DNA from 4 places in the Vibrio sp. A2-1 genome. Region 3 is predicted to be linked to each of the others. Evidence: predicted binding sites of a transcription regulator. Region 3 holds the regulator's gene; each other region holds the start of a gene.
What was found. Region 3 encodes PurR, which represses purine synthesis genes. Its sites were predicted from a motif close to TNANGNAAACGTTTNCNTNA; they were not measured.
Positions count from the first base shown of each region.

Region 1: the regulator PurR is predicted to act here: its motif matches at 2,658-2,677, upstream of glpX (class II fructose-bisphosphatase).
Region 2: the regulator PurR is predicted to act here: its motif matches at 1,632-1,651, upstream of pyrD (quinone-dependent dihydroorotate dehydrogenase).
Region 4: the regulator PurR is predicted to act here: its motif matches at 2,712-2,731, upstream of glyA (serine hydroxymethyltransferase).

Region 1 covers NZ_JAKKCO010000007.1:77,519-82,309, reverse strand. The annotation lists gene hslU (HslU--HslV peptidase ATPase subunit) at 1-392, shown strand, start outside; gene L3V33_RS18750 (1,4-dihydroxy-2-naphthoate polyprenyltransferase) at 548-1,465, shown strand; gene rraA (ribonuclease E activity regulator RraA) at 1,539-2,057, shown strand; gene zapB (cell division protein ZapB) at 2,170-2,412, opposite strand; gene glpX (class II fructose-bisphosphatase) at 2,737-3,744, shown strand; gene L3V33_RS18730 (metalloregulator ArsR/SmtB family transcription factor) at 3,907-4,527, shown strand; gene L3V33_RS18725 (DUF3135 domain-containing protein) at 4,630-4,791, shown strand, end outside.
Region 2 covers NZ_JAKKCO010000003.1:37,522-42,312, reverse strand. The annotation lists gene L3V33_RS11430 (cell division protein ZapC) at 1-288, opposite strand, end outside; gene pyrD (quinone-dependent dihydroorotate dehydrogenase) at 494-1,504, opposite strand; gene L3V33_RS11420 (NAD-glutamate dehydrogenase) at 1,876-4,791, opposite strand, start outside.
Region 3 covers NZ_JAKKCO010000002.1:222,012-226,802, reverse strand. The annotation lists gene L3V33_RS08690 (DUF2007 domain-containing protein) at 1-276, opposite strand, end outside; gene L3V33_RS08685 (TVP38/TMEM64 family protein) at 347-1,027, opposite strand; gene L3V33_RS08680 (TfoX/Sxy family DNA transformation protein) at 1,162-1,752, opposite strand; cyclic di-GMP riboswitch class I at 1,880-1,965, opposite strand; gene purR (HTH-type transcriptional repressor PurR) at 2,136-3,140, opposite strand; gene torD (molecular chaperone TorD) at 3,457-4,104, opposite strand; gene torR (two-component system response regulator TorR) at 4,389-4,791, shown strand, end outside.
Region 4 covers NZ_JAKKCO010000002.1:640,885-645,675, reverse strand. The annotation lists gene L3V33_RS10540 (hypothetical protein) at 1-93, opposite strand, end outside; gene L3V33_RS10535 (winged helix-turn-helix domain-containing protein) at 239-1,747, opposite strand; gene L3V33_RS10530 (YitT family protein) at 1,837-2,439, opposite strand; gene glyA (serine hydroxymethyltransferase) at 2,787-4,037, shown strand; gene L3V33_RS10520 (hypothetical protein) at 4,268-4,594, opposite strand.

The DNA.
Region 1 (4,791 bases), on a different contig from region 3:
AGCCATCAGACCTGATCCCTGAACTACAAGGTCGTCTACCAATCCGTGTAGAACTTGAAGCACTATCAGCACATGACTTCAAACGTATTCTTACTGAACCAAAGGCGTCACTGACAGAACAGTACATTGCCCTGATGAAAACAGAAGATGTCGGCATTGAGTTCACTGAAGATGGCATCAACCAAATTGCAGACGCAGCATGGCGTGTGAACGAAACTACTGAAAACATCGGTGCGCGTCGTCTACACACAGTCATGGAGCGCCTAATGGATGAAATTTCATTTGACGCAACAGACCGAGCAGGCAGTAAATTGCTGATTGATGAAGCTTATGTAATATCTAAGCTTGGCGAGCTCGTGGAAGACGAAGACCTAAGTCGCTTCATCCTGTAGCACAGGAAACTCCAACTTATTGCTCTATCTCAAAGAAATAGCAGCTAGTAAGCGAATTCAAGGCCCACTTTCGAGTGGGCTTTTTATTACCCGAAAAATGGGCGTATACTCAAAACACAGTTTGAAACGAAGACTTACAAAGAATTAGACCTACGATGAAACAATCTCTACTGATTTGGCTTGATGCCGCACGACCAAAAACTCTGCCTCTCGCACTTGTCTCTATTCTTACAGGAAGTAGTTTAGCGTTCGCCAACGACCAATTTTCTTTGTCGATAGCCCTGCTGGCATTTTTAACTGCCACGCTATTACAGATTTTATCGAATTTAGCGAATGACTATGGTGATGCGGTTAAAGGCACGGATAACGACAAACGCCTAGGCCCAATGAGAGCCATGCAATCGGGCGCTGTCACCGCCCAAACCATGAAACAAGCGATCATTCTCAATATCGTGTTCACGGTAATCGCTGGGTTGATTCTTATTTTTCATGCACTGAGTTCACTCGAAAGCATCTTATCTTTCATTGCTTTGGGTGTTTTAGCGATTGTCGCAGCCATTGCCTATACCGTGGGCAATAAACCTTATGGTTATATTGGCCTTGGCGACTTATCGGTATTTATCTTCTTTGGCCTACTCGGTGTATCCGGTACTTACTTTTTACACACTGGCCATGTTGAACCAAGCTTATTCCTTCCAGCACTAGGCTGTGGACTCATGGCGGTTGCCGTTCTCAACATCAACAACATGCGTGATATTGAAAACGACAGCGAATGTGGTAAGCGCACCATGGCGGTTCGCCTAGGCCAACGTAAAGCCAAGCACTATCATTTTGCTCTGCTTGGCCTTGCCCTTGCCTCTTTCGCTCTATACCTGCTCATTCAAGAGAAACCGGTCTGGATCAGCCTGCCGTTTTTGCTCAGTATTATTATTGTCTACAAGCATGGCAAGGCCGTTTGGGAAACAGAGAAACCTGCACAGATCGCGCCAATGATGCCTGTTATTGTTAAATGCTCACTGGTCACTAACCTATTGTTTGCAGGGGTTGTCGTAGCTCAAACTCTATTGAGTTAATTGAGACTAATCATTGCAAAGGGATCAAGCACCGATATACTCAAACTAAGCTCATTGTTCAAAAGGTACGCAAATGGAATACAACACTTCAGCACTGTGCGACATATATCTGGATCAAGTTGATGTCGTGGAGCCAATGTTCAGCAACTTCGGTGGACGAGCATCCTTCGCCGGACAGATCACGACATTAAAGTGTTTTGAAGACAACGCTTTAATTCGCTCCGTATTAGAGCAAGATGGTCTAGGACGAGTGTTGTTAATCGACGGTGGCGGCTCACTACGCAAAGCGCTGATCGATGCTGAGATTGCCCTGCTTGCCGAAGACAATGAGTGGGAAGGTATTGTGGTTTACGGCTGCGTTCGTGAAGTCGATGAGCTAGAAGACATGAACATTGGTATTCAGGCTTTGGCTTCAATCCCTGTTGGTGCGAGCCAAGAAGGTGTCGGCGAATTGGACGTACCGGTCAACTTTGGCAGCGTAACCTTCTTACCGGAAGATTACCTCTACGCTGACAACACCGGCATTATTCTTTCGGCAGAGCCTTTAGATGTAGAACTTGATCTGGATGTTGAAGAAGAAGAGATCGAGTAACTCTCACTCAGCTTCAAATAATAAAACAAACCATAAGAACACGAAGCATAAGAATACAAACAAAAACGCCCGCTACTCAGTAGCGGGCGTTTTTTTAAATCTGAAGAGTCAATTACTCTACGTCATCCATTTTACCAAGAAGGTTACGGATGCGATCTTGCCACGCTGAATGCTCTTCCTGCATTTGCTGAGTTTTTTGCTCTAGCTCGTGACGGCTTTCTTTAAGCTCACCAGCTTCTGTTGCTAGTGCTTGTTTCTCTTCTTTAAGCTCTTCCACTTCCATTTGAAGAAGTGCAATTGTATCTACTGCTGTTTGAATTTTTGCTTCTAGCTGCTCTAGTACTTCAAAAGACATTCTGGCCTACCTTTAAGTTATCCGTTTGATGGTGAAGGTCTACTCCACTTATTTCCCCATTCTACTCAGCAGAGCAAGGATAAACACTCAATATATTCGATATTTTGCGCCATTCGATGAAAAAAACAGCGCTTTTTACCGAATATTGACGTGAATTATTACTACCGCGACAACAGACTGATTATTTTGATGAATATTACCTGTTTTCACCCGCAAATTGATCAAGAGCAATCCCAAAAAAACAAAAAGGCAAACGTTTCCTTTGGGATATGGTAAAATTCGCCGCGAAATTTCTATTCCCCTTTTGAAAATTTTGGAGTCCGCATGAAACGCGATTTAGCAATGTCATTCTCTCGTGTCACTGAAGGTGCAGCACTAGCTGGTTACAAGTGGCTTGGCCGCGGCGATAAAAACGCTGCAGATGGCGCTGCTGTAGAAGTAATGCGTAGCCTACTGAACAAAACCGAAATTAGCGGCGAAATCGTTATCGGCGAAGGTGAGATCGATGATGCACCTATGCTATACATCGGTGAAAACGTCGGTATTGGCGGTGATGCGGTAGATATCGCCGTTGACCCAATTGAAGGGACACGCATGACAGCAATGGGTCAATCAAATGCATTGGCTGTATTGGCTGCAGGCGAAAAAGGTAGCTTCCTAAAAGCACCTGACATGTACATGGAAAAATTGGTTGTTGGTCCTGGCGCAAAAGGCGTGATTGACCTAGAACTGACGCTGACAGAAAACCTAGAAAACATTGCGAAAGCACTAGGTAAAACACTCGATACACTGGTAGTAACGACACTGGCTAAGCCACGCCATGATCAAGTGATTGCCGACATGCAGGCGATGGGCGTTCGTGTATTCGCAGTGCCAGACGGTGATGTTGCTGCTTCTATCCTCACGTGTATGCCAGACAGCGAAGTGGACGTAATGTACTGCATCGGCGGGGCGCCTGAAGGTGTGGTTTCGGCTGCGGTTATTCGCGCACTCGACGGCGACATGCACGCACGTCTGCTTCCTCGTCATGAAGTAAAAGGCGATACAGAAGAGAACCGCAAACACGGTGAGCTTGAACTAGAGCGTTGTGCTGAAATGGGCGTAACAGCGGGTATCGTGCTGAAGATGGAAGACATGGCTCGTAGCGACAACGTTGTATTCTCAGCAACCGGTATTACTAAGGGTGACCTTCTAGAGGGCATCACACGTACAGGTAATATCGCAACCACAGAAACACTGCTTATCCGTGGTCGCTGCCGTACGATTCGCCGCATCAAATCTATCCACTACCTAGAGCGTAAAGACCCAGAAGTAATCGGTCACATCCTGTAGACCTAAACTCGCTCAAGCAGAACATTCGAAGGCTGATACCAAGTATCAGCCTTTTGTTTTATTGGTCATCAATAATCTGTGCATTTCACCTACACCATAGTAAATGGTTTGCTTTATAAACACCTTGCCTCATAATAGTAAGGTTCATGAGGTAGAGATAGTATGAAAACAAGCGACAAAATCTTACAGACCATTAAGCGTCAAGGCGCGGTAACCGCGAAACAGTTGTCAGAAGAATTTGGCATGACGACAATGGGTGCAAGGCAACATCTGCAAAGTCTGGAAGATGACGGTATTCTTGCGTTTCATGATGTTAAAGTAAAAGTGGGTCGCCCGACTCGCCACTGGTCCCTGACTCAACAAGGCCATGGTCAATTTTCAGATCGACACGGTGAACTCACCATTCAAGTGATCGACGCTGTCGAGAATCTGTTTGGTAAAGAGGGGTTAGCTAAGGTTGCGGCCGAGCGCGAACAACACACCCTTAAGCAATATCAAACCGCGCTGTCTGATTGTGACTCGCTGCTCAGCAAACTTAAAACACTCACCCAGCTGCGTGAAGACGAAGGCTACATGGCAGAACTTCAAGAGCATGACGATCACTACATCTTGATCGAGAACCACTGCCCTATCTGCAAAGCTGCAACTCGCTGCCCTAGCCTGTGCCAATCTGAGCTCAATGTTTTCAAAGAATTACTCAAAGATGAATGTCATGTGAGCCGCACTGAACACATCATTACTGGCGAGCGTCGTTGTACTTATACCCTAACGCCAAGTTACTGATCCTGTCTCAATATTGAGAAAACACCAATAGATTAAAATTTGTACAAATTTCTTTCTTAAGCTTAAAGCATATGAAACATGCTTAATGCTAAGGAAGGAATCATGGCACATCCACAGCCCAATCAAAAACTGCCCCCTTTTGATGAACTGGTCCAACTCGCGAAAAGCGATCCGAAAGCATTCGATCAATTCAAACACGAGATGTGCGAACAGATGATTTGCTCAGCCTCAGAGACCATGCAAAACAGGCTTCGCGCTCAACAA
Region 2 (4,791 bases), on a different contig from region 3:
CCAGCTTTTAGGCTGCACAGGCTTATGGAAACGCTTTGCAGCCACACAATAAAGTGCAAGCTCAGCTTGTCGTGGCTCAGACAGTTCTAAGCCAGAAATTTGTTCTTTGAAGGTTTGGTAGGAAGATGCATCATCAACAGTGAATTCATTATCTTTAAAAGCGCAGTCCACCAGCTTATTGCGGACCAGATTCGTTTTAAAAATCATATCCTCTCCGAGGTTTAGCATCAATGAACATTGCTGCTCATCGTAATACCAACTCCATGTATCGCTAGGTTTAAGCATCATTTCGTCTCACACTGTTGAACCATTCCATTAGGTAAAACGCAAAATTACCTTCAATTACAGTAATTTTACTGTGCGATAGGCAAAAAAAAAGAGGAAATGAATTCCTCTTTCTTATTGCTTTTCTCTACAACTCAGTGAGTTACAGTGTCTCTTTTATTAAGACGATGCCGGATTGTAGTCTTTGGACTAAGATCGTTTTTGCGAACTATAGATTTTTGACGATGTCGCCTACAAGTCCTGGACCTTTGTAGATGAAACCAGAGTAAACTTGTACAAGCTTCGCGCCCGCCATCATTTTCTCTTTTGCAGCAACGTAAGAGTCAACGCCACCTACCCCGATGATCGGTAATTGGTCACCCAGCTCTTCGTGAAGTTTACGAACAACTTCAGTACTGCGAGATTGAACCGGACGTCCGCTTAGGCCACCCGCTTCGTCGCAATGTTTCATGCCTTCAACAATGCTGCGATCTAATGTTGTGTTTGTTGCGATCACACCGTCGATCTTATTTTTGATCAATGATTCGCAAATCTGACTGATTTCGTCATCACTTAGATCCGGCGCGATCTTAAGAGCAAGCGGGACATATTTGCCATGCTTCGCTTCTAATTCAGATTGCTTGGTTTTTAGTTCAGACAACAGATCATCAAGTGCTTCGCCATATTGTAGCGAACGAAGTCCTGGAGTATTTGGTGAAGAGATATTTACCGCAATGTAACCCGCGTATTGGTAAACCTTCTCCATACAGATAATGTAATCTTCCGCGCCCTTTTCAATTGGCGTGTCTTTGTTCTTACCGATATTGATACCTAAGATGCCGTCATAGTTCGACTTCTTAACATTCTCAATTAGGTTATCTACGCCTAGGTTGTTAAAGCCCATGCGATTGATAATACCTTCGGCTTCAACAAGACGGAACAGACGTGGTTTATCATTACCAGCTTGTGGACGAGGAGTAACAGTCCCTACTTCTACAAAACCAAAACCCATTGCGCCAAATGCATCAATACATTCACCGTTTTTGTCTAGGCCGGCAGCAAGGCCAACTGGGTTTTTAAAAGTAAGACCCATGCACTCTACAGGTCGGTGAGGTAATTGTTGGCGATACAAAAGATCAATAGGTGTGCCAGTGAAGCGTTTGAAATTTTGAATTGCAAGATCATGAGCCTTTTCGGCATCAAGTTGGAAAAAGCCAGTTCTGGCTAGACGGTAAAGCATTGTGCCTCCGATAGAAAAAAGCGCCGTGTAAACGGGGCGATATTATTTACTTATTTACCCAACTATTCAATCTATTACTGTCTGTTAGGGTAAGATAATCGAGTTTGCTAACGAAAGAGGTTTATTATTAAGCAAACGTTACCGTATCCTCCAACGGATAGTCCATTTGACTATCATTCGTGTAACGAGCATAGATTAACTCGACCTGGGATAAGCTAACTTGACCAAGCATAAGTGACTCAATGAAATAATCGGACACGTCATTCACTATTCAGCCAAATAGCACTGTTCTGTCAAATAACATTGTTCGGCCAAACGAAAAAGGCAGACCTAATGGCCTGCCCTTGTTTATTTTCGTTTTTATCTAATCGCTAGTCTGTCGACATGCAGTTTAGATTCAGTAGCATCAATTCACGTAGTGCTACTGAGAACTTAGCAAACTCATGAACCGAACCCACTTTGAATTCGTTCAAGATGCTTTCCCAACGATGCAGAGAAACCGAGTTGCTTTCCATCCAATCATCAAGCGCTTTAATCACATCAATATCTGAAGCACAACCGCAGTTAAGTACTTGGCCAGTTAACTGACGTTGCTGCCAATCCAGATCTTCTCTGAATGCGGCACGTGCCAATGCTTGCCAGTTGTTGTCTACTGCTTGGCCATTGATTTGTTTCAAAAACCAGTGCAGAGACAAACGGTCACCAAGATTGAAATAAAGCTTAGACGCTTGTTGTACTGTTTTACCTGTTTCACGAGCCACTGTGGATATATCCAGTGCTGAGTACAAGCTAGACAAACGCGCAACTGAATTAGCCAACTCAGCGTTTACGCCTTGGTCAATCCATAACTGTGCCATTGCGTTATGCTCTTCTACTTCAGAAGCCACTAGGTTTTCATCCAGTTTCTCTGTGATAGTAAGAACATCGCCTTGGTAAAGTTCAATCAGTGCTTTCACTGACTGTTTACCGGTACGGTTTCTTAACAACCAACGCGCCAAGCGACGAAGTGTACGGCGAACATGGTAGATCAATTCATATTGAGCTTCAGAACTTGAAACATTATCCAGTTCACGGATGCTCTTCAGAACATGGCCAAGACCGTAGATTTCACGTGATGCCGCGTAAGCATTTGCAATATCAACGATATTTGCACCCGTCTCTTCTTGCAGACGAGTAACAAAGTTACAACCCATTTCGTTAACCATTTGGTTAGCCAGTGCCGTTGCAATGATTTCAGAGCGTAGTGGATGGTTATCCATATGCTGAGAATAGTTACGACGTAACGCTGTTGGGAAGTATTGCATAAGTTGTTGAGCATGGAATTCATCATTAGCGATATCATCACTAACAAGATCTTCTTTAAGCACCATTTTTCCGTAAGCAACAAGTACAGAAAGCTCTGGTCTTGTTAGGCCTTGGCCCTGCTTTTCACGCTCAAGCAATGTTTCGTCGTCTGGAATGTATTCCAAACCACGATCCAAGTACCCTGCTTTTTCCATTGTATGAATAAAGCGGATTTGCTCTTTGACTAAGCCAACACCTTGATGCTCAGTAACCGAAATAGACTCAGCTTGGCAATATGCGTCGTCTAGTACGATTTCACCCACTTCATCTTCCATCGATTCAAGCACTTGGTTACGTTGCTTAACGGTTAGATCACCATTAGACACCAAACCATTCAAGAAGATCTTAATGTTTACTTCATTATCTGAGCAGTCTACACCACCAACGTTATCAACGAAGTCGGTATTAACACGGCCACCCGTTAGTGCGTATTCGATACGACCCAGTTGAGTCATACCTAAGTTACCGCCTTCACCAACAACCTTAGCTTTCAGGTCACGGCCATCGATACGAAGCACGTCATTTGCACGGTCACCAACATCCGTATGAGTCTCGTTTGAAGACTTAACGTATGTACCGATACCGCCATTCCAAAGAAGATCAACCTGCATAGACAAGATCGCTTTGATCAAGTCATTCGGTGCCATTGATGCTTTCTTGGTACCCAGCATTTTCTGAATTTCAGGCGTCAGAGAGATAGACTTCGCTCGACGAGAGAAGATGCCACCACCTTGAGAGATAAGATCTTTGTTGTAATCTTCCCAGCTTGAGCGAGGTAGATTAAACAAGCGCTCACGCTCTACCCAGCTAGAGGCAGATTCTGGATTCGGATCGATGAAGATATGCATGTGGTTAAACGCAGCTTGCATACGAATATGCTTAGACAACAGCATGCCGTTACCAAACACATCGCCCGCCATATCACCTACACCAATAGCAGTGAAGTCCGTTGTTTGGCAGTTGATGCCCATTTCACGGAAGTGACGTTTAACAGATTCCCAACCACCTTTCGCTGTGATCCCCATTGCTTTGTGGTCGTAACCGTTAGAACCACCAGAGGCAAACGCATCGCCTAACCAGAAGTTGTATTCTTCAGATACTGAGTTTGCGAGATCCGAGAACGTTGCTGTGCCTTTATCGGCAGCAACAACCAAGTACGGATCATCTTCATCGTGACGAACAACACTCTTAGGTGGGATAACCTCGCCTTCAATGATGTTGTCTGATACGTCTAGTAAGGCACGGATGAAGCGCTTGTAACAACGTTGACCTTCAGCAAAGATCTCGTCTCGGCCAGACATAGTGTGTTGACGCTTACAAACGAAACCACCTTTTGCACCAACCGGAACGATAACCGTGTTCTTAACTTGTTGTGCTTTAACTAAGCCTAGAATCTCAGTACGGAAATCCTCTTGACGGTCTGACCAACGTAAACCACCACGAGCAACTTTACCACCACGTAGATGCACACCTTCAATGTCTGGTGCGTAAACGAAGATCTCAAATGCAGGAACCGGCGCTGGGATATCTGGAATCTCGCTTGGTCTCATTTTTAGAGCCAACCAAGGTTTAGACTGTTTGTTGTCGTCTAACTGATAATAGTTAGTACGAAGCGTTGCTGTGATCATTTCCATGTAGCGACGAATGATACGATCATCATCCAAGCTTTCTACATGATCCAACTGTTCAGTGATCTTCTTCATAAGATCTTGTTGGCCTTTCGCGCTGCCCTTCAATCTAGGATCAAAACGCTTGCCGAATAAGCTCACTAACCCTTTCGCTAGATCTGGGTAATGAGACAATGTGTCTTCAATGTATTGTTGGCTGAATGGGAAACCAACTTGGCGCATGTAACGCGCATATGCACGTAAGATTGAGATTTCACGGCCAGAAAGACCTGCACCCAATACCAAGCGGTTGAAACCATCACTGTCTAACTCACC
Region 3 (4,791 bases):
TTGTGCTTCGTTGACTTCATGACATTCTGCGCAACGCCACTCTTCATAAATGATCGAATCTTGCTGTTTCTGGTAGTCATTAACAACTGCCCGGGCTTTGCTCGCCAACTCTGGCTCATATAACCATACGTAAGGGTCAGTTTCTTCGGTAAATGGGATTTCCCCTTTCAAACCGAATAACCCTTCACCACGAACTTCACACGCAATATTCACACTTTCTAGTAATCCACAAATGATGTGGGCTTCTGTCGGATTCGATGCACTGAAGATTTTCATTGAGATAGAACCTTATCTGGCTATATGCGTTATTTAGCTATTATAGGTACACGTTATTCAGTTATATACGTTATTCAGCCACAGGTGCTGAGCGAAATTTATTCATCAACCATTTAGCAATGATTGGGAATACACCCAGTAAGGCAAATGACAATAGTACTGAAGGGGACACGATACCCGAAAGTGAATCAATTTCCGCGAGTTGAGTACCAGCATTCAAGAAAACAGCGGTACCCGGTAACATCCCTATTTGACTCGTGATGTAGTAACGACTCACGGATATCGGTGTTAGACCCATCAACAGATTGATAAGGAAAAATGGGAATACAGGAATCAGACGCAGAGAAAACAAGTAAAATGCTCCGTCTTTTTCAACGCCCTTGTTAATCGTTGCTAATTTGTCACCAAATTTGGTTTGGATCCAGTCACGTAAAAGGTAGCGGCTACTTAGAAATGCGAGGGTTGCACCAATGGCACTGGCGAAAGAGACCAGCAGCAAACTATTCCAGAAACCAAATAGCGCAGCTCCTAACAGGGTCACAACAGCAGCACCAGGAATTGAGAAAGCAGTAATCATTACATATGCGACAAAATAGATAGCAGCGGCAGCAATGAAGTTGCTATCAATGTAGTCATTTAAAACGGCTTGTTGGGCCTTGGCATTTTCAAGCGTTAGGTATTGGCCGAAATTGACGCCTAACAAGACGATGGTTACGACCAACACAATACCCAATATCATTTTCTTACTCATTGATACTTCCTCTAAATTTTCAATGTATACCATTAGTATAGATAGACAGGCAAAGCATAGATTAACTTTCAGCAGATATAAAAAAAGCCGCAGTAAATGCGGCTTAGTTATATAGATAATTTGCACTGACAATGTTAATTGACGCGATTGATAAGCTCTTCACGACGCTGCTGCGGTATAACAGACCAATGTGTGCCATTGATCGCGCCTTCTAACGCCCAAAGTAGTTCAATACTGACAGAAGACGCATGTGATTCTTTGATGGCGTTAAATGCGTTTACAGAGCCAGATTCATATAAACGTTCTACGGAATCGATCCCTGCTTTTTTCAACATACGCTCAGTGGCGAGTCGAAGGTTGGGCAGATCTTTGAGTCGAGTAGGCTTAGCTGAAGATTGCTCAGCTTTTTCTTCTTTAGCAAAACCCAGAGACGTCGTTGCAAGCTGCAAGATTTTCTCTTGGTCTTGCCACAGGCCTTCGGGTAAAGCGAAATATTTAGTAACGACAGGGAAACCACGTTTTTTGTAGACGTACGGTTGAAACCCTTGTTGTTCGAACTGTTTCGTTGTGCATTTGTCTGCTCGTATGTGCAGCTGGTCATTTACAACCAGAGCAAACATAGTGTCATCAGCAAAAAGACCGAAGCCACCAAACATCGAGCGTGATTTTATTTTTCCTAGGGATTCAAATAATTTCATTGAATCCTTTAGTATCGGTTTATCCATGTTATTTATCTCGGTGTATTTGAACTACGCCACCAAATAAGCAGGTCCGAGAGATTAGCAAAATGTTGCAATTAAATTGTCAATTAGCCGTAAATTACTAAATTATTAGTAGTTACTGCATTTTGCCATCGGTAACCCCGCTACCATACCAACGAGTGGTTTAGGCCGGAAGCTTTGCGTCTCACTCTTTCAAGTGATTTGCCCTGTGCGTGACTGATTGAATAGAATAAAGTTTTTGTTGAATGAGGCTCACACTTGTTATTTCAAAATGTGATATTGCTTCAATTAATGATCTTTCCAGTATGATACCAGGTTCATTCATGTTGTTGATAAAAAAAGCGCACCTAAAGGTGCGCTTAATTATATTAAACTGAATTTATCAATTAATTTAACGTTTTAACTGTGCTTCGCTCAACAATTTCAGGGTGCATTTCGAACACACGCTTTTCATGGTCTTTATCTTTGATGCGTTCTAACAAAATTTCGAAAGCGTTCTTACCAACACGACGTTTGGGTTGGTGAACCGTTGTTAACGGCGGAGAGAAGTATTCAGCCAACTCGATGTTGTCATAGCCGATCACTGAAATATCTTCAGGGATACGAATTCCTTTCTCTTGCAATCTGCTCATTAGGCCGAGTGCCATCGTGTCGTTAAAACAGAATACGGCCGTTGGGCGATCTACCATCTTAATGATTTTCTCTGCAGCAAGAACCGCAGTATCACACTCGAAGTTACCTTCAATGATCATGTTATCATCGGTAGCAATCTTAGCTTCGTTGAGTGCGCGTTTGTAACCCGCGATGCGTTCAACACATGCCGCTTTGTCTAAGTGGCCACTTAAACAAGCAATCTTGGAGTGACCGTGCTCAATGAGGTATTTGGTCGCTAGGTAACCACCTTCCTCAGAGTTGTCGATGATCTTATCTGCTTGAGAACTCTCAGGGCCCCAATCCATAATCACTTTAGGAATGTCAGCGTGACGGTCTAACATGCCTCTTAGCTCTTCAGTTAGGTCAGAACACATAACTAAGATGCCATCTACACGTTTCTCTGCAAGCATTCGAATGTAGTCACGTTGCTTCTCATAGATACCGCCCGTATTACACAGAATCAAAGTGTAACCTTGACGGTAGCAGTAGCTTTCAACACCATCGATAACTTCAGAGAAGAATAGGTTAGTTGATTGAGTAACTAGCATGCCGATAGTGCGGGTTGTATTGCACTTCAAACTACGAGCAACGGCACTTGGTGCATAGTTCAGTTCGTCTACGGCTTTATTTACTTTTTCTTGCGTCGCTTCTGCAACAAAGCGAGTTTTGTTGATTACGTGAGAAACGGTTGTTGTTGATACGCCTGCTAAGCGAGCGACATCTTTTATAGTGGCCATGGTTTTATCCTATTAGAAGCTACTTTCCCAAAGTACGGAATGAAGTAGCCGTTAAGCTACCTAACTAAGAGCTTAAATTTGTAGGGCTCTTTGGGTACTAAAGTGCTAAAAAACAAAAAACCGCTATTGAGCGGCTTGTCTTAACACCGAAATGCTCAAAACTATAATAAGCATAGCATTTCGTGAATGTTTCATATTTTATCGTTTGCGGTCACAATTTTAGACTGACTAGAAATTACTCGCAATAAAATTCACCCGGAAATCCGGGTGAATTGTCACATTCTTCTGAATTTATTTAACGAGTCATCCAATAAGCTTATTCACCAGCGAGGTATTGGGTGTCCAATTTACAGAATGCAAGTAGCAGAGATGAGACTGATGCGTAGAAACCGAATTCGTCAACGTCATGACATTTAACGTTGAACTTTGGTACCCAAGTAAGAAGTTGTTGCTCGATAAATTGCTGTTGAACAATGAACGATTTCTCTAGCTCTTCTTCAAGTTCCGTTTCATTAGAACGGATGATCAAGTTGCCAAGGAAGTCGAGTGCGATAGCGATGTGGTCAGCTGGTTCTTTTAGGTCTTGGTTCACCACTAAGTTGTGCTTGGCCATGATCTCTTCCATATCTTTTGCTGGCTTATCATTCAAAAGGCCAGTCTCACCGATATACATAGAAGCGTAAGGAAGTGCGCCATGCTTATCTGTTTTTAAGAATAAGTCACAGAAGTCAGCAGACAATTCTAGTTGAGCATCCTCACGCGTTTGTAGGCGGTTTAGCGCATCCACTAGGCTATCGATCGCCGGCTTTAGTGTTTCATTTTCGCCTAAACCAGTTAGGAAAGAACGAATTTCAACAGAGTGGTAGTGATCGAGTTCTTCTTGAGTGAGCTCTTTAGCGAATAAGCTTGATAGCCACCAGTATATTTCTGCTCTTTGCTCGTTGAACGCTTTCGTATCTTTCATTTCTTAGATCCTGATTTAGTCTTGTGGTGTTACTTATATGCATCTTGAAGTTACTTGTGCAAAGCACACCAAGGCTGAATAACAAGGTTATTTGCGAAACGCAAAGTTACTCGTTAGTAGTAATGCCTATATTGAATTGCGATGGACGATAAATAGCAAGGTTTAAGATTGTCTTGTATCAAAAAAGATCCATGTTTCTGGCTTTTATCTTGTGTACCACTAGAATTGTTACGAGTTATGAATAGAATAGTCACTGAAACTATTAAATAAGAAAAGTGGTGTAGATGAGCTATCACGTATTAGTCGTAGAAGATGATGTGGTAACCCGCAGTAAACTGGTCGGATACTTCCAGAACGAAGGTTACACAGTAAGCGAAGCGGAAAGCGGCGCTCAAATGAGAAACGTGTTAGAAGATAATAACGTTGACCTCATTATGCTGGACATCAACTTACCAGGCGAAGATGGATTGATGCTAACTCGCGAATTACGCAGTCAATCAGACATTGGAATTATTTTAGTTACTGGACGCACGGATAGCATCGACAAAATCGTTGGCCTTGAAATGGGCGCTGACGATTACGTTACTAAACCCTTCGAACTTCGCGAGTTATTGGTTCGAGTTAAAAACCTACTTTGGCGCATTTCTGCCGCTCGTAAAACAGCAGCAGGTAAGGTTGAAGAGACTG
Region 4 (4,791 bases), 420 kb from region 3:
AGTTGTACCAGTTGAGCCTGATGAAGAAGAGCCACCTCCACAGCCATATAAAGCAAAGAGAGAAGTCGCAAGCAGCGTCATAGATTTATTCATGTTGAGCATTCCTAATATAGTTGGCCTAGAGCGGCCTGTTGTTTTTAGGAATGCTATTGTTGAGAGGGTTAATAGGGCAAAAAACGAAGATACATAAGATCTTAATTTATGTTTAACTTATTGTTTTTAAGTGATTTGTATTTATTCATTCGGAAAATTGATGGCCGACATTCGTGCAGTAGTTAAGCATTAGGTTTTCCCATTGCTTGATGATCAGTGGCTCATTGATGCTCAATTTTAGATTTTTCCAAGGCTGGAGACAGGTCGATTTCGACTCAGGTTTGGATAAGCGAGCAAACAACTCTTCTGAAGGAACCACTCGCAGTAACGCGACCAAGGATTCCATGTAGTTGAGGCGAAACTTATCCATATCCCCTTGCTTGTAGGCAATATGGGAAATCATCATATAGACCAGTGCGTTCTCGATGGTCGAGTTACCCGCCGTATTGGTCAGAAACTCTTTGGCAGTTTGCAGGTCTCTTAACTTGAAGTGGATAATCCCAAGCCAGAGTTTGAGCTCATCGGGAATCAACTTAAAGCGTGTTTGCACAAGGCTAGTGAAACTGATCAGTCGCTGGTGGTCAGTCTCAAAGAGCGCCATTTGTCGTGCAATCAATGTTGCAGTCATCACGTTGAGTGGCACGCTATCCAGCTTTAGCGTTTGTTCATTAAGCAAATGGTTTAGTTCTTTATCGCTGACAGACCATTCTGGTGATAGCGGAGCAGGTAGAGCAAAGTAGTTTGCCAGCTCTCTATTTATCTCCATCAAGTCTTCATTGAGGTTATCTAACTCTATTGAGTAGACCCCACGAAAGGCAAGCTTGCCCGAGCTTGGATAAATAAGGCTGACTTTAGCTGCAAGACGTGTATCGACCTCCTGATCCTTTAATTGAATATTGAGCAGGTAGTCACTGGTACGCATGTTTTTTGCGCCCGGAAAGAAAGGAGTACTGTCTATTGGGTCAACGAAGTAACTCGGAGCATCTTGGTTGGCTAAATCGGTATAAGCGTATTCAATTTGCTGTTGGAGCAGTAGCGCTTTAACGGATTTTCGGCGCGTTCTCGCATTATCACCAATGGCATCGATGCGGTTCAGTAATAGTTCGACCTTAGGAATCAGCCTCTGTGTGCGTTCTAGCTCGGAGGCTTGGTTTGACGAGTGCCAAAACATATAACCTAGAGTCGCGGTGCTTATCAGCAACACAACAGAGAATGACAGTAATAAGAGGTTAAGCGGCGACGTCTTTTGGCTGGCCTGAGGTGGCTCGGTTACTTCTGTAATTTCGACTGCTGTATCGGCCAGACTCACTGAGCTCGGATTGAGAAAGTATCCTTTGCGTGGATAGGTCACCAAGATCTTAGTAGCATCGCTTTCTGGTAGGTGCTTTTGCAATACAGAACGCAATGTACTGATTCTATTAGTGAGAACATTCTTTGAAATGAAGTTACTTTGCCAAACTGATTCGATGATCTGCTCAGCTGCGATAGGCTCACCCACGCTAGTAAGAAACAGTTCGAGTAATTCAATAGAACGAGGTTCTAAATCGATGACCTGCTCGTTGCTACTCAAGACACGTGTGACTGGGTTGAATTCTAAACCTTCAATAGAGATCGAGGTTTGAGTGTCTTTGGCGTTAGAGAGGTAATCTTGCATAAGAAAAGAGAGGGTAGCTTATAAAAGCTAAATACTAGCTGTTTTTGTTATGAAAAACAGCTAGTAATTCATTGATTGGATAACTGGAATTAAGACGCGTAGTTGACCGAATAACGAGTAGGCTTGTGGTTCATTGCCAATACGATGTTCAATACTGCGGTGCCCAATACCGAAACGGCAATTACCCAAGGCGATACGAAGAAGCAAGAAGCAAACAGAATACAGGCATCAATGCCCATCTGAGTTTTACCTACAGAGATGCCGTAGCGGTCTTGGATGAACAAACATAATACGTTGAAGCCACCCAAGCTGGAGCGATGACGGAATAGGATTAACATACCTAAGCCCATTAATAAGCCACCGGCAACAGCACAGTAGATCTCGTTATGAACTTCTAGTGAGATAACGAGGTATAAATGATCGGCAAACACAGAAACTAACGCACCAGCAATTGCACTGCTAATGGCAAAGCTACGGCCAAATCGTTTCCACGCTAATAAATAGAATGGACAGTTGGCCACAAAGTACAAAATACCGAAGGTTACAGGTAAGAATTGACTCAAAAGCAGAGCCAAGCCAGTAGTACCACCGGTAAGCAGGTTCGCTGACTGTAAAAAGAAGACGCCTAACGCCACTAAAAACGTGCCAGTGAGAATAGCTACCCAATCTTCTTTACGTGAGTGTTTTTCCATCGTTTTAATAATTACCTAACCAATAAAGGCGTGCATAGTAGAGAAAAACCTTAGCTTTCGGTAGCTTGAGGGGTAAAATTAAGGTAAACCTATGTAATCTGCGTTTTACAGGGTGTAAAGCGTAAAATTGACAGTAAGCGTCATCTTTGGTTGGATAAGCTTAATAACCATGATGAATCTTATATGTGATTATGAAAAAACTGCATGATAAAATTGCAATTAGCTCTTTATGACCTAGATCAAATTATGTAGAATGCGTCACATCAAAACGGTGACGGAAACGTTTGCTTTCGGTCGTTGTGTGGTTTTTTTGAAACTTTCAGTACAATCTGAGTCAGGAGATACAGATGCTTAAGCGTGACATGAACATTGCTGATTACGATGCGGACCTATTCGCAGCTATCCAAGAAGAAACTCTTCGTCAGGAAGAGCACATCGAACTTATCGCTTCAGAAAACTACACAAGCCCACGTGTAATGGAAGCTCAAGGTTCTCAACTTACAAACAAATACGCTGAAGGCTACCCTGGTAAGCGTTACTACGGTGGTTGTGAGTTCGTAGATAAAGTTGAAACTCTAGCAATCGAACGTGCATGTGAACTGTTTGGCGCTCAATACGCGAACGTACAACCTCACTCAGGTTCTCAAGCAAACAACGCTGTATACATGGCACTACTGAATGCTGGCGATACTGTTCTAGGTATGAGCCTAGCCCACGGTGGTCACCTAACTCACGGTTCTCCGGTAAACTTCTCTGGTAAGCTTTACAACATCATCCCTTACGGTATCGATGAAGCAGGTCAAATCGATTACGAAGAGATGGAAGCGCTAGCTATCGAGCACAAACCTAAGATGATCATTGGTGGTTTCTCAGCTTACTCTCAAGTTTGTGATTGGGCGCGCATGCGTGAAATTGCTGACAAAGTAGGTGCTTACTTCTTCGTAGATATGGCTCACGTTGCCGGTCTAATCGCTGCAGGCGTTTACCCGAACCCAGTTCCACACGCTCACGTTGTAACAACTACAACGCACAAAACGCTTGCTGGTCCTCGTGGTGGTCTTATCCTTTCTAACGAAGGTGAAGATCTTTACAAAAAGCTAAACTCAGCAGTATTCCCTGGCGGCCAAGGCGGTCCTCTAATGCACGTTATCGCTGGTAAAGCAGTAGCGTTCAAAGAAGCTCTAGAGCCAGAATTCAAAGAATACCAAGCTCGCGTAGTTGCTAATGCAAAAGCAATGGTTGCTGAATTCCTAGCACGCGGTTACAACATCGTTTCAGGTTCTACAGAGAACCACCTGTTCCTAGTTGACCTAATCGACAAAGACATCACAGGTAAAGAAGCAGATGCAGCACTAGGTTCAGCTAACATCACAGTGAACAAGAACTCAGTACCAAACGATCCACGTAGCCCGTTCGTTACTTCAGGTATCCGTATCGGTTCTCCTTCTATCACTCGTCGTGGTTTCTCAGAAGCCGATGCGAAAGAGCTAGCAGGTTGGATGTGTGACATCCTAGATAACATGGGTGATGAGTCTGTTATCGAAGCAACTAAAGCAAAAGTACTAGAGATCTGTAAGCGTCTACCGGTTTACGCTTAATTTTTCTTCGTAGTAATTTGAACTTCGTTGTCGAGCATGCTCACTTACATCCGTAAGCTCCGCGTGCTCTCCTAAAATTTCAAACGACTACTTTGAAATGTACGATTTGAAAGGCTCCTCGATAGGAGCCTTTTTTACGTTTGAAGATCAGCTGTCTGAGTAATAAGGAGCAGGTACTAAAAAGGGCTGATGTTTGCACATCAACCCTTTGCTGTTTGTTGGTATAGGTTTTACTTTTTGATGCTCAGTAAAGTACCTGACTTACATCTAAACGAGTAGTAGCTGCGGCTCTCGTTGAATTTGCCTAAGCCTTCGCCATCACAATAGTCGATGTTGATATCACGCATTACTTCTAGTGTATCTTCGCTGTTCAAAGCGAATTTAGAACCATCAGAACAGACGATACGAATTCGCTCATCATGGCTTACTGAGTAGATATCTACTTCGGTATTACACAGCTCAAAAGAGGCTTCACGAAAGTTGTCTTGCTGTGTATTTGAAGCGCAACCTGCAGTCAGTGTTGCAGCGAAAACTGCCAAAAGTCCGAGTCTTTTCATTGTTAATCCTTCGCTATCATCAGATTGGGTGATGAGTTTTATATGCTATTTGAGGTAGCCTATACAACAATACGCTTTGGTTCAAGGAGCGTTGGTTCACTCTAAGATATAAAAGTATAGGTGCAAACAGATAATTTATAATAGGTTTATTGGTCTTGGCCTATCACGTACCTCAAACAAAAAAGACCAACACGGAG